2 regions of the Alkaliphilus crotonatoxidans genome follow, and region 2 is predicted to be linked to the other one. Evidence: riboswitches for the same ligand, from Rfam matches in the RefSeq annotation. Region 2 holds a riboswitch; the other holds the start of a gene.

Region 1 (5,894 bases), on a different contig from region 2:
CATCAGAAGTACCCCCTGGGCCTTTGCCAGCTCCGTCACCTTCTTGGCCTCCTGATAATGATCGGCGATGGGCTTATCTACATAAACCGGAATTTGGGCCTTGAGCAAATGGCTAATAATTTCGGGGTGGGTGCTGGTGGCGGTGTGGACGAAGGCCCCTGCAACACCTGCCCTGATAATTGAATCCAGGGTCTGATGAATTTTAGCAAATCGGTATTGTTCGCTGATTTGCCTGAGCTTTTCAGGGCTTCTGGTATAGAGATGAAATTCAACATTTTCCATTTGTCCATAGATCGGCAGATAGGCCTTTTGGGCTATTCCCCCCAATCCAATTACAGCAATTTTCAACATACACTTCACTTCCTTTGGACTTTTTTAACACCTATTAAAAAAGGCAAGCTCTCCAACCAAATTGTTGTGGAAATCCTTGCCTGCATTATCATGTTACCAGAAAAAATACTAATAAATGATTAATAATATTTTACATAATTTGTTAAGTTAAATCAATAGCAGGCCCCGACGATTTTCATTAGTCGGAACCTGCTATAGCTTATTTCATGATTTTGCAAATGTTATTGGTAAAGGCCACCGGGTCGTTAATGGGAAGTCCTTCAATTAACAGAGCCTGGTCATACAGCAGGCTGGTATAGAGCTTCAGCTTTTCCTGATCCTTTTCGTAGGCATCCTTTAGAGATTGAAATACCTCATGGTTAATATTGATTTCCAATACCTTTTCGGCCTTTATATTTTCACTATTGGGCATGGCATTTAAAACCTTCTCCATTTCAATGGTCAGGTCTCCCTCATTAGACAGGCAAACCGGATGGCTCTTAAGCTTTTTAGAGACCTTTACAGCCTTTACCTTATCCGCCAGAATATCCTTCATGGAATCAAAAAGACCCTGATAGTTTTTAGCCTCTTCTTCTACAGCCTTTTGGTTTTCATCGGCCTCAAAGCCTAAGTCGCCGCTGGAAACTGATTTAAATTCCTTTTCTTTATAATTCATCAGCATTCTAATGGCAAATTCGTCAACATCATCAATAAAATATAGAATTTCGTATCCCTTATCTGAAACCAGCTCAATTTGAGGCAGTTTTTCAATTCGTTCGTAGGATTCACCGGCAGCATAATAAATATACTTTTGATCCTCCGGCATTCTGCTGACATATTCATCTAATGTAACCAGCTTCTTTTCCTTAGAGGAATAGAACATCAACAGGTCCTGTAGGGTTTCCTTCTCACTTCCAAAGTTGTTGTAGACACCAAATTTAAGCTGTCTTCCAAAGGATTCATAGAACTTTTCATATTTGTCTCGTTCTTCCTTCATCAGGCTTAAGAGACCGCTCTTAATTTTACTTTTGATGTTTTTGGCAATCAGCTTTAATTGACGATCATGCTGCAGCATTTCTCGGGAAATGTTTAATGATAAGTCCTCGGAATCGACCATTCCCTTGACAAAGCTGAAGTAGTCCGGCAATAGATCAGGGCACTTATTCATGATTAATACCCCACTGGAATACAGCTCTAGCCCCTTTTCATATTCCTTAGTGTAGTAATCGAAGGGGGTTTTTTCTGGTATAAATAAAATTGAGTTGTATCTTACAGCCCCGTCAACGCTAATGTGGATATGCTTAAGGGGTTTGTCATAGCCATAATGCTTGTCTGCATAAAATCTTTCATAATCCTCCTGGGTAAGCTCGCTTTTGTTCTTTCTCCAGATGGGCACCATACTGTTAAGGACCTGCTCTTCAATGTAGTCCTCATATTCATCCTCAGTGCCCTCCTTTAATCTGGTATTTTTCATATCCATTTTAATGGGATACCTGATGAAGTCGGAATACTTTTTAACAATGCTCTTCAGCCGATATTCTTCTAAATACTCATCATAGCTTTCATCCTCGGTATTCTCTTTAATCTTTAAAATGATATCAGTTCCGACGGACTCCTTTTCCCAGGGCTCAATGGTATAGCCATCGGCCCCGTGGGATTCCCATTTATAGGCCTGGTCTCCATCTAATGCCCTACTGATAACCGTAACGGTTTCTGCCACCATGAAGGCTGAATAGAAGCCAACGCCAAACTGGCCAATGATTTCGTGACCATCTTTAATTTCCGTTGCCTTTTTAAAGGCCAGGGAACCGCTCTTGGCAATTACCCCTAGGTTATCCTCCAATTCTTCCTTGAGCATACCAATACCTGTATCAGAAATCTTTAATACTCGATTTTCCTTGTCTGCGAAAATCTTAATGTAATAATTTTCAGGATTGAAGCTTATGTTTTCGTCAGTCAAGGCTCGATAATAGATTTTATCAATGGCATCACTGGCATTGGAAATAAGCTCCCTTAAAAATATTTCCTTGTGGGTGTAAATTGAGTTAATCATCATATCCAGCAGTCTTTTGGATTCTGCCTTAAATTGTTTCTTTGCCAAAATAACCCCTCTCCCTTCATTTTATTTCTTTTAATTCTAAAGGCTCGTCCCACTCCTATATATGTAAACAGTACCTTACTCAAGGAATTCTGTATGGGATTTTTGCCCTCTTTGTGTTAGCACTCTCGTTTAATGAGTGCTAATTTCCATAGTCTTTATATATCATATTCTTTATTCTGTGTCAATACCTCCATTTAGGTTATTGGGTAAGCTTCTTGTACAAAAAGGAAGAATAATCGTTTTATTAAGTTGATTGATTGACGACGGCTTTTTTTCTGTGCTACAATTAAATAAAAAATCTATTTGCGGGGGGACCATTTGGTTGAGAAGGTAAAACCTGACCCTTTGAACCTGTCAGCTAATACTGGCGTAGGGAAGCAGATCATTCATGTTGATTGAATTATGGGTGCTTCTGATATTAAGAAAGCACCTTTTTTTATTATCTACCTTCCGTACTAGATTCAACAAAAGTAGTCCTTTAAATCTATAAGGAACGCTCTATTCTTGAGTCAATACTTATTGATTAAGGGTTAAATGATCTCCTGCAATATTAATGAAAGTGAGGGAGCAATATGAAAAAAGTATTAACGATAGCCGGCTCAGATTGCAGCGGCGGTGCAGGCATACAGGCGGACCTGAAGACCTTTTCGGCCCATGGTGTCTTTGGAATGAGTGTGATTGTATCGGTTGTGGCTGAAAATACCAGCCGGGTCATTGATATTCAGGATGTAACGCCAGATATGATTGAAAAGCAGATTGACGCTGTATTTGAGGATATTGAGGTGGATGCAGTGAAGATTGGCATGCTTTCTCAGCCGGCCTGTATGATGGCTGTGGCTAAGAAACTTAGGCAATACCATCCTGCCAATGTAGTGATTGACCCGGTAATGTATGCAAAAAATGGTTGCCCCCTTATGGACCCTGATGCCATCGATACTTTGATTGCCGAGATTATCCCCCTGGCGGATTTGCTGACACCCAATATCCCAGAGGCTGAGAAGATTTCAGGCCTTCAAATTAATAATGTAGCTGAAATGGAGCAAGCAGCCAAAAAAATCTACGAAATGGGGGCTAAAAGTGTACTGGTAAAGGGCGGCCATGCCCTAGGGGATGCCCTGGATGTACTATATGACGGTGATCAATATATCCATTTTAGTGCCGAAAGAATCGATACCAAGAACACCCATGGCACCGGCTGCACCTATTCCTCTGCCATAGCCTCTAATTTAGCCCTGGGTATGGATTTACAAGGGGCTGTAAAGCATGGTAAGGACTATGTTACAACGGCCATCAGGCATTCCCTTTCCATCGGTAAAGGCTGCGGGCCCACCCACCATTTTTACAAGCTTTATCAAAGGGGATTAAATCGACCCATTTAAGACTGAATTGTTGTAATATAAAAGGCCCCAACCGTTGGGGCCTTTTTAATTGTTTGTATATATAAATTAAGGCATTCTTTAAATTTGCTTTGAACACTTGATTAATTTCCTCTGTTCCTAACACCACTCCTTGACTACCACTTCTCGTAATGAATTTTAGATTGGTCATATCTGTTCTCTGGCTTCCTTTCTTCGGCCGGATACCCAATGGATATAATGGAAAGGGGGATGACTGCTTCGGGCAGGGATAGGATTTTTTGAACTGCCTTGACCCGATCCTCAGTGGGATGCACCCCCAGCCAAACGGCCCCCAGCCCCAGATGCTGAGCCATCAATAGGATATTTTGGGTGGCGGCCGCACAGTCCTGTACCCAGTAACCGCCATATTTTTCTTTTTCGGTATCACCACAAACTACAATGGCCACTGAGGCATCCTTAAGCATTTTTGAATAGGGATGAACCTCCATGATTTGGTTAAAGCACCCCTTATCCCGCACAACAACAAATTCCCAGGGCTGCCCGTTCCCTGCCGAGGGGGCCGCCATGGCTGCCCTTAGCAGTTCCCTGACCTTTTCCGCTGAAACCTCTTCATTTGTGTATTTTCTAATGCTTCTTCTTTCAAATATTTCCTTCATAGGGTCCTCCTTAAATTATATATTTTTATATCAGCGACTTTATTGTCTGCCTTCCTTTATACAAAAGGGATCAAAATCAGCATTTTCATTCCATATGTATTCTATATCTTGGGCAATCTCTTTTGATGTCGCCTTTCCATGGCGGTCTGCAACAAAGCCCAGCGTCATATCAATTCCTGCCGAAACCCCCGATGAGGTATAATATCTACTATCCGCCACCCACCGGGCTTCATAGACCCATTTCACCTTGTCGTTAAGGGAAGTCACCCAATCATAGGCCTTTTTGTTGGTGGTTGCCCTGACTCCATTAAGCAGCCCTGTTTGGGCTAAAAGGGCTGTCCCGGTACAAACCGTCAGACAATAGGCGGCTTCATCTGCTAAAGTCTTTAACAGATCAATCACCTTCTTCTGATGAACTAGTCCCCTGGTTCCTAATCCCCCTGGTATGAGGAGAATTCCGCCAGGCTTAATTGCTGTGGCCCCTTCCGTTACAACGGTAATTTTTTGCCTGCTGACAATCTGCCCTCCATTTAAGGAAAACAATCGTATTTGATATTGTTCCATTAGCCTTCCAATGACCTCCACAGGGCCAAATACATCCAGGGTTTCAAAATCATCAAATAAAAAAATATTAACATCTATCATGATCGCCCCTCCCTTCCATTCTATTATCATTCTTTTTTTCTTATTATATCCAATAGATGGGAAAAGTCAAATTAAAGCATCAACCATAAAATTACAAAAAAAGAGCGCCCCGCCCTAGATTTTATCATCTATTCTGAGACACCCTTTTTTGATTATTTTTTTAAAGCTTCACTGGCAGCATAGGCCCCGCCAAGTCTTCCTGACGTAAAGGCATAGCCTATTCCAACTCCGTTTCCGACATAGGTATCGTTGAACAATACACCCTCTGATTCAAGCCCTACGGCATACAGGCCTTTAATTGGTACTCGCTGTTGGTTTAATACCTGGAATTTCGTATTAACCAATAAGCCACCAACAGAGCCCAGGTTATTAACCTCTGCAATGATGGCATAATAGGGACCTTCCCCCATGGGAATCAAGTATTCAGAGGCTTTACCAAATTCGGAATCAACTCCTGTTTTAACGGCCTCTTCGTATTGATTAAAGGTTTCTGTAAATACTGCCACATCCATTCCTGCATTTTCGGCCAATTCTTCTATGGTATTCCCTTTAAAGCCATGGCCCTTCTCCACCATGGCATCAAAAACCTGACCGGCATTGACCCAGGGGTGATCTAAGGTAAATTGCTCTGCAAAGTCAGCATAGAACTCGGGGGGCATACCGGGCAGCTTCGGTGCCTTTACACCATTCATCCCCTCTTCCATCAGAGCTTCGAGCTGAGATTGAGAAACGATTACATAATGATATGGGCCATGGAAGGCGCTGGTGTTGGCCGCAGCCACCGCAGTTAAGGTGTAGGCTTCA
Region 2 (5,894 bases):
AAACCAATGAAAGCCTAATTGAAACCCTAGACAGCCTTTTAACTGTTCAGCAAAGCTGTACTGAAGAAAAACTTAAGGCAGAGGCGGCCCTGGGGCAAATTGGGGCCGAGCTTAGGAATAAACAATAGAGAATAAGAACGATAAAGGAATAGGAGAAGATAGTATGGAATTTTTTCAAAGACGAAAAAATGCCCAAATTCTGACGACTATTATTGTTATCTTTACCATTTTGATTGGCTTTCGAAGCTCTATGGGCAAATTGAGGACCCAGGCAGAAAGCATATTTTACTTAGGTGAAGAACAGAATGGTGTAGGCATTCAGCAGGATTTAGAGGCCATTATGGCAGAATGCTATAATTTGACGGTGGTGGCGGGCCGTTATTTGGAAAAGGATGATGCCCGGATTCAAGCCGTAATGGATAAAAGAGAGGCCTTGTCTCAGGCTAAGACCCCAGATACTAAGTATGATGCCGTCCAGGAGCTTATTTTCTCATCTGAGGAGCTATACAGGGCTTTGGAGCCATTGCCCCTGTCGGATCGGGATCAGGGCTATCGTAATGGATTCCTGGCGGAGATAAATTCCCGACAGCTAATTATTGAAAGAAGCAGCTATAATGAATATGCCATAGCCTATAATAAGAAACTAAAGGCCTTTCCTGCCAATATTTTAAAAATCGTTACTTCTGTAGCTCCCCTTGAGCTATATGAGTAGTAAGGAGGATGTATGATTAAAAAAACCATTAAACCTATTGTTTGTACGATTATCTTTGCTCTATGCTTAACGCTGTTTACCTTTGGGCAAGGTGCCTTTCCCGAGGCCACTACAGAGTTTTACGTTAATGATTTTGCCAATGTTATTGACAAAGCCTCTGAGGAGCTGATGATCTATAACGGAAATCTTTTGAATCAAATAAATGGTGCCCAGATTGTAATGGTTACGGTGGATTTTACCGGGGGAGTCTCTATGGAGGAATATGCCACAGAGCTGTTTAACCGCTGGGAAATCGGAGACGCAGCAAAAAATAATGGCCTGCTTATTGTGATGTCAATTGGAGACGATGATTACTGGGCGGTTCAGGGGCGGGGCCTTGAGGCTACCCTAAGCAGTGGTAAGATTTCACAAATCCTTGGTGAATACCTGGAGCCCGACTTTGCAGTAGGGAACTATGACCGGGGAGCCCTAGAGGTCTACGCTGCCTTTATTGATGTGCTGGGTGGTACATGGAGTGATAATATTGGTGAGGCCCAAGGGGTTGGGAGCTATGTTTTTGACCATGCCGAGGTGATAGGAAACGACACAAGTAATTCGATCAATCAGGAAAGTACAGCCTATCAAAGGACAAAGGGTGCTGGTGTTTATGTCATGACAGTCAATACCACCGGAAATGAGCATATCCAGGATTATGCCTATCGTATGTTTGATGATATCGGGGCAGGGCCCAGGGATGTACTGCTGCTGATGTCAATAGGCGATGACGATTACTGGATGGTGACCGGAAGGGATATTGAAGGAAGCTTAACCAGTAATAGAGTACAAAACATTCTTGATTCAAATCTTGAGCCCTATTTTGCCAGACAAAATTATGATCAGGGGGCAGGGGAAACTGCCAATGCCCTGTATGGATTCTTTGACAATCATCTCAAAAATTTAGCTACACCAGGGCAGCCCAATCAACCGCAGCCTTCGCAGACAGGAAATAGCTCGGGGGGCGGCTTTATTACCTTTATTGTTATGATTTTCTTCTTAATTATCATAATTGTCCTGGTTACGCAAACCCGAGGAGCCTATTACAGAAGAAGATATGGAATTCCCTTTAACCCCTTTAGTCGTCGTCGAATTAGACGCTATGGTCCTGGGGGCTATTGGGGGCATTATGGCCCGCCACCGCCAGGGGGAGGCTACTGGTATAATGGTCGATGGAATACGACCCCCAGACCCCCAAGAACCTTTGGTAATAACACAGGAAGAACCAATGGTGGCAGTAACGCAGGCCTGGGAGGTGGTGCCGGACGCTCCACCTCAAATCAAAGAAATACTACGCCCAAGCCCAGATCTGGGGGCTTCTGGGGTAGCAGCAGCGGTGGTGGTGGCTCAACCCGTGGGGGCGGTGCCGGTCGTTCTACCTCTAGTCTATTTGGAGGCTCAAGCTCATCCAGCAGGAGCAGTAGACCATCCTCAGGCCGTTCTTCCTTTGGCGGGGGAAGGTCCTTCGGTGGAGGCAGATCCTTTGGAGGCGGCGGCTCAACTAGGGGCGGCGGTGCAGGAAGAAAGCGATAATAGCAAAAAACCTCAAACAAATCATTAACAAATCCAGTCCAACGACCGCACAAAAAGACAGGTAATCAACAATACTCATTGGTAAAATGGAATCAAGGAGTGAGGCATATGACAATGGTAGAGGCTTTACAAAGGGCAATAGATTATATAGAAAATCACCTGCAGGATGAAATTACAATTGAAGGGATTGCTAGACAGGCCCACCTTTCGAGCTTTCACTTTCAGCGGCTGTTTATGATCTTAACCGATATGACAGTGGCTGAATATGTAAGAAGGCGCAGGCTGACCCTGGCCGCCCAAGAGTTGATCAGCTCGGACTGTAAGGTGATTGACCTAGCCCTTAAATATGGATATGACACTCCTGAGGCCTTTTCCAAAGCCTTTCGTAAGCATCATGGAATTACTCCCACTGAAGCACGAAGGGGCAAGGGAAGGCTGGAATCCTATAATCGCCTGAGTATTCAGGTAAACTTGAAAGGAGCGGAACCAATGAAGTATCGTATTGTTGAAAAAGAAAGCTTTGAGGTAGTGGGTAGAAAGCAGACGGTTTCCTTTGATGATATGGGTGAAGCCATTAGCAGGTTTTGGAACCAGCTTAATCAAGACGGCACAGTGGAACAACTGGTAAGGTTAAACAATGGAGAAATCAAAGGAGTAATGGGCCTAAGTGCAGACTATAATACAGAAGAAAACAAAATGGATTACTGGATCGCAGTGGAATCTACCCTAAAGCCTGGGGAGGATTTTGAAGTATTAATGCAGCCTGCCTCCAAATGGGCGGTATTTGAAGTGAGGGGCCCAGTTCCCGATAGTATCAGTAGGGCTTGGAAGCAAATCTTTTCAGAATGGTTTCCATCAAACGGCTACGAACACACAGGGGGCGATTCCTTCGAAGTTTATATCAGTGAGGATCCAACCCAGAACGATTCCTATATGGAAATCTGGATTCCAGTAAAATAGTACATTTTTCAATAACAGAACTATCTAAAGCCAATTGCAAATAAGAGTCAACTATGCTAGTATAAAAGAGTAAAATTAAATAATTACTAAAAAGCACAGGGGGGCTGGAATGGCCAGCTGAGATTAAGAACCGTATTTCTTTGACCCTAATTACCTGAACTAGATAATACTAGCGTAGGGAGTTGTTTATTGGCATAATGCTGTTGAAGAAATATTGATATGCTTATGTTTTAAACACCAATCCTATGGGTTGGTGTTTTTTTATACAGTAAAACATAACTGTTAGGATTAAGATGAACTTGAAAGGAAGTGGCAAAATGAATTACACAACCCAAATGGATGCAGCCCGTAAGGGAATCGTTACAAAGGAGATGACAATTGTAGCAGAAAAGGAGCAAATGGAGGTGGAAATTCTTCGAGAGCTGATGGCAGAAGGTAAAATTGTTATTCCTGCCAACAAAAACCACCATGGCCTTAGCCCCGAGGGAGTTGGCCAGGGCCTCAGGACAAAAATCAACGTCAACCTGGGAATTTCTAAAGACTGTGTCAACATAGACATGGAAATGGAAAAGGTTAAAACAGCCATTGATATGAAGGCCGAGGCTATCATGGATTTAAGCTCCTATGGTAAGACCGAAGCATTTAGACGGGCCTTGATTGATCTGTCACCGGCCATGATTGGAACGGTACCTATTTACGATGCAGTGGGGTTTTACGATAAGGAGTTAAAGGATATAACAGCGGAAGAATTTCTTAAGGTGGTGGAAAAGCACGCAATTGACGGAATTGACTTTATGACAATCCATGCTGGAATCAATCGAGAAGCCGCCCGGGTATTTAAGCGAAATCCTCGGCTGACCAATATTGTTTCCAGGGGTGGTTCATTACTGTACGCCTGGATGGAATTAAATAACAAAGAGAATCCCTTTTATGAATACTATGATCAGGTATTGGATATTTGTGCCAAATATGATGTTACCATCAGTCTGGGGGATGCCTGCCGGCCCGGTAGCATACATGATGCCACTGATGCCAGTCAAATTAAAGAGCTTATTACCCTGGGAGAGCTTACCAAAAGAGCCTGGGAAAAAAATGTACAGGTTATGATTGAAGGGCCAGGCCATATGGCGCTGAATGAAATTGCCGCTAATATGCTGCTGGAAAAAAGGCTTTGCCATGGAGCCCCCTTCTATGTGCTGGGGCCCCTGGTGACGGATGTTGCACCAGGCTATGACCATATTACCAGCGCCATTGGAGGAGCTGTTGCCGCCGCCAATGGAGCCGATTTTTTATGTTATGTAACCCCGGCTGAGCATTTACGGCTGCCTAATCTTGAAGATATGAGGGAGGGAATTATTGCTGCCAAAATTGCGGCTCATGCTGCTGATATTGCGAAGGATATAAAGGGAGCCAGGGAATGGGATAACAAAATGAGCAGGGCAAGGCAAGCCCTTGATTGGAATACTATGTTTGAACTGGCAATCGACCCTGAAAAGGCTAGAAGATACAGGGAAGAATCGACCCCAGAGCACGAAGATACCTGCACGATGTGTGGTAAAATGTGTGCCATGAGGAATATGAACAAGGTAATGGCAGGGAAAAACATCAACATATTAAGGGAAGAAGACTAGTACCACTATTGGGGAATTTGACTACGATAGCCCCTTAATTTAGAGGCTAGGTATTAGCTCTCGCCTGAACCTGGTATCAAGAAGGTCCCTAAGATCCTTTCAGAATGAAATGGGTTTTAGGGACTAAAATTTTTAATTAATAACCATTGACACCCCTAAATGAATACTGTATAATCATACAAAATAAGTTCAAATTCGATGACTGGAAAGAGTAGATAAGCAGCGATGGCCAAGCGAGTCGGGGATGGTGGAAGCCTGATGCAAAGGTGCTTATGGAATGGCTCCAGGAGAAGCAGTGGGAAATCCTTATGGAGAGTATCATGAAGCCGTAGGCCTCACGTTATAGAGGCAGGGTATCGAAAACAAGGCTTTGTTTTCCGTACCTGGAAAAGTGAGATAGATTACATCTGTCTAAGCTAGGTGGCAACGCGGAATGATAACATTTCGTCCTATAATTAGGATGAAATGTTTATTTTTTTGTATCAAAGAGCTTAGGAAGATGGGTGTAACTGTCTAATTTGGGTGGTACCGCGGAGTAAAGAGTATTCCGTCCCTTTTTTAGGGATGGCATGCTCTTTTTTTATTATATAGAAAGGGGGGATTTGGCAAAATGACTTAAATATGACGGTCAGCTCTTGGAAATGAGAAGTACCCTTTAGTCATTAGTAAACAGATAGTGGACGATCGGTAAAGTTAAGAAAAAGAAATAGAATAAGGGAGGAAAAGAAAATGAAGAAAAAGACATTACCCATAAGATTCGGTAGATTTGGCGGCCAGTACGTACCTGAAACTCTGATGGATGCTTTAAATGATCTGGAGCAGGAATTCCTAGCTGCCAGAGAGGATGTAGAATTTATCAAGGAATATCAATATTATGTCAGGGAATACTCCGGCAGGCCTACACCGCTATACTATGCCCAAAACCTGACCAAAGCCCTGGGGGGTGGGAAAGTCTATTTAAAAAGGGAGGATTTAAATCACACAGGAGCTCACAAAATTAATAATGTCATTGGCCAAGTGCTATT

The links. A riboswitch is a leader RNA that binds a small molecule or an ion and turns the genes downstream of it on or off. The one in region 2 is predicted to bind thiamine pyrophosphate.
Region 1: linked by a shared signal. The riboswitch ahead of thiD (bifunctional hydroxymethylpyrimidine kinase/phosphomethylpyrimidine kinase) and the one ahead of thiC (phosphomethylpyrimidine synthase ThiC) in region 2 are both predicted to bind thiamine pyrophosphate.

The regions. Positions count from the first base shown of each region.
Region 1 is NZ_BAAHXS010000003.1:318,776-324,669, reverse strand. Features, by position in the region: gene ACYQ1I_RS02460 (Gfo/Idh/MocA family protein) at 1-351, opposite strand, end outside; gene htpG (molecular chaperone HtpG) at 551-2,431, opposite strand; TPP riboswitch at 2,729-2,825, shown strand; gene thiD (bifunctional hydroxymethylpyrimidine kinase/phosphomethylpyrimidine kinase) at 3,004-3,810, shown strand; gene ACYQ1I_RS02445 (nitroreductase family protein) at 3,945-4,445, opposite strand; gene ACYQ1I_RS02440 (DJ-1/PfpI family protein) at 4,485-5,090, opposite strand; gene ACYQ1I_RS02435 (FAD-dependent oxidoreductase) at 5,243-5,894, opposite strand, start outside.
Region 2 is NZ_BAAHXS010000006.1:436,818-442,711, forward strand. Features, by position in the region: gene ACYQ1I_RS14100 (toxic anion resistance protein) at 1-128, shown strand, start outside; gene ACYQ1I_RS14105 (LemA family protein) at 164-712, shown strand; gene ACYQ1I_RS14110 (TPM domain-containing protein) at 725-2,278, shown strand; gene ACYQ1I_RS14115 (GyrI-like domain-containing protein) at 2,387-3,238, shown strand; TPP riboswitch at 3,326-3,437, shown strand; gene thiC (phosphomethylpyrimidine synthase ThiC) at 3,556-4,869, shown strand; gene trpB (tryptophan synthase subunit beta) at 5,599-5,894, shown strand, end outside.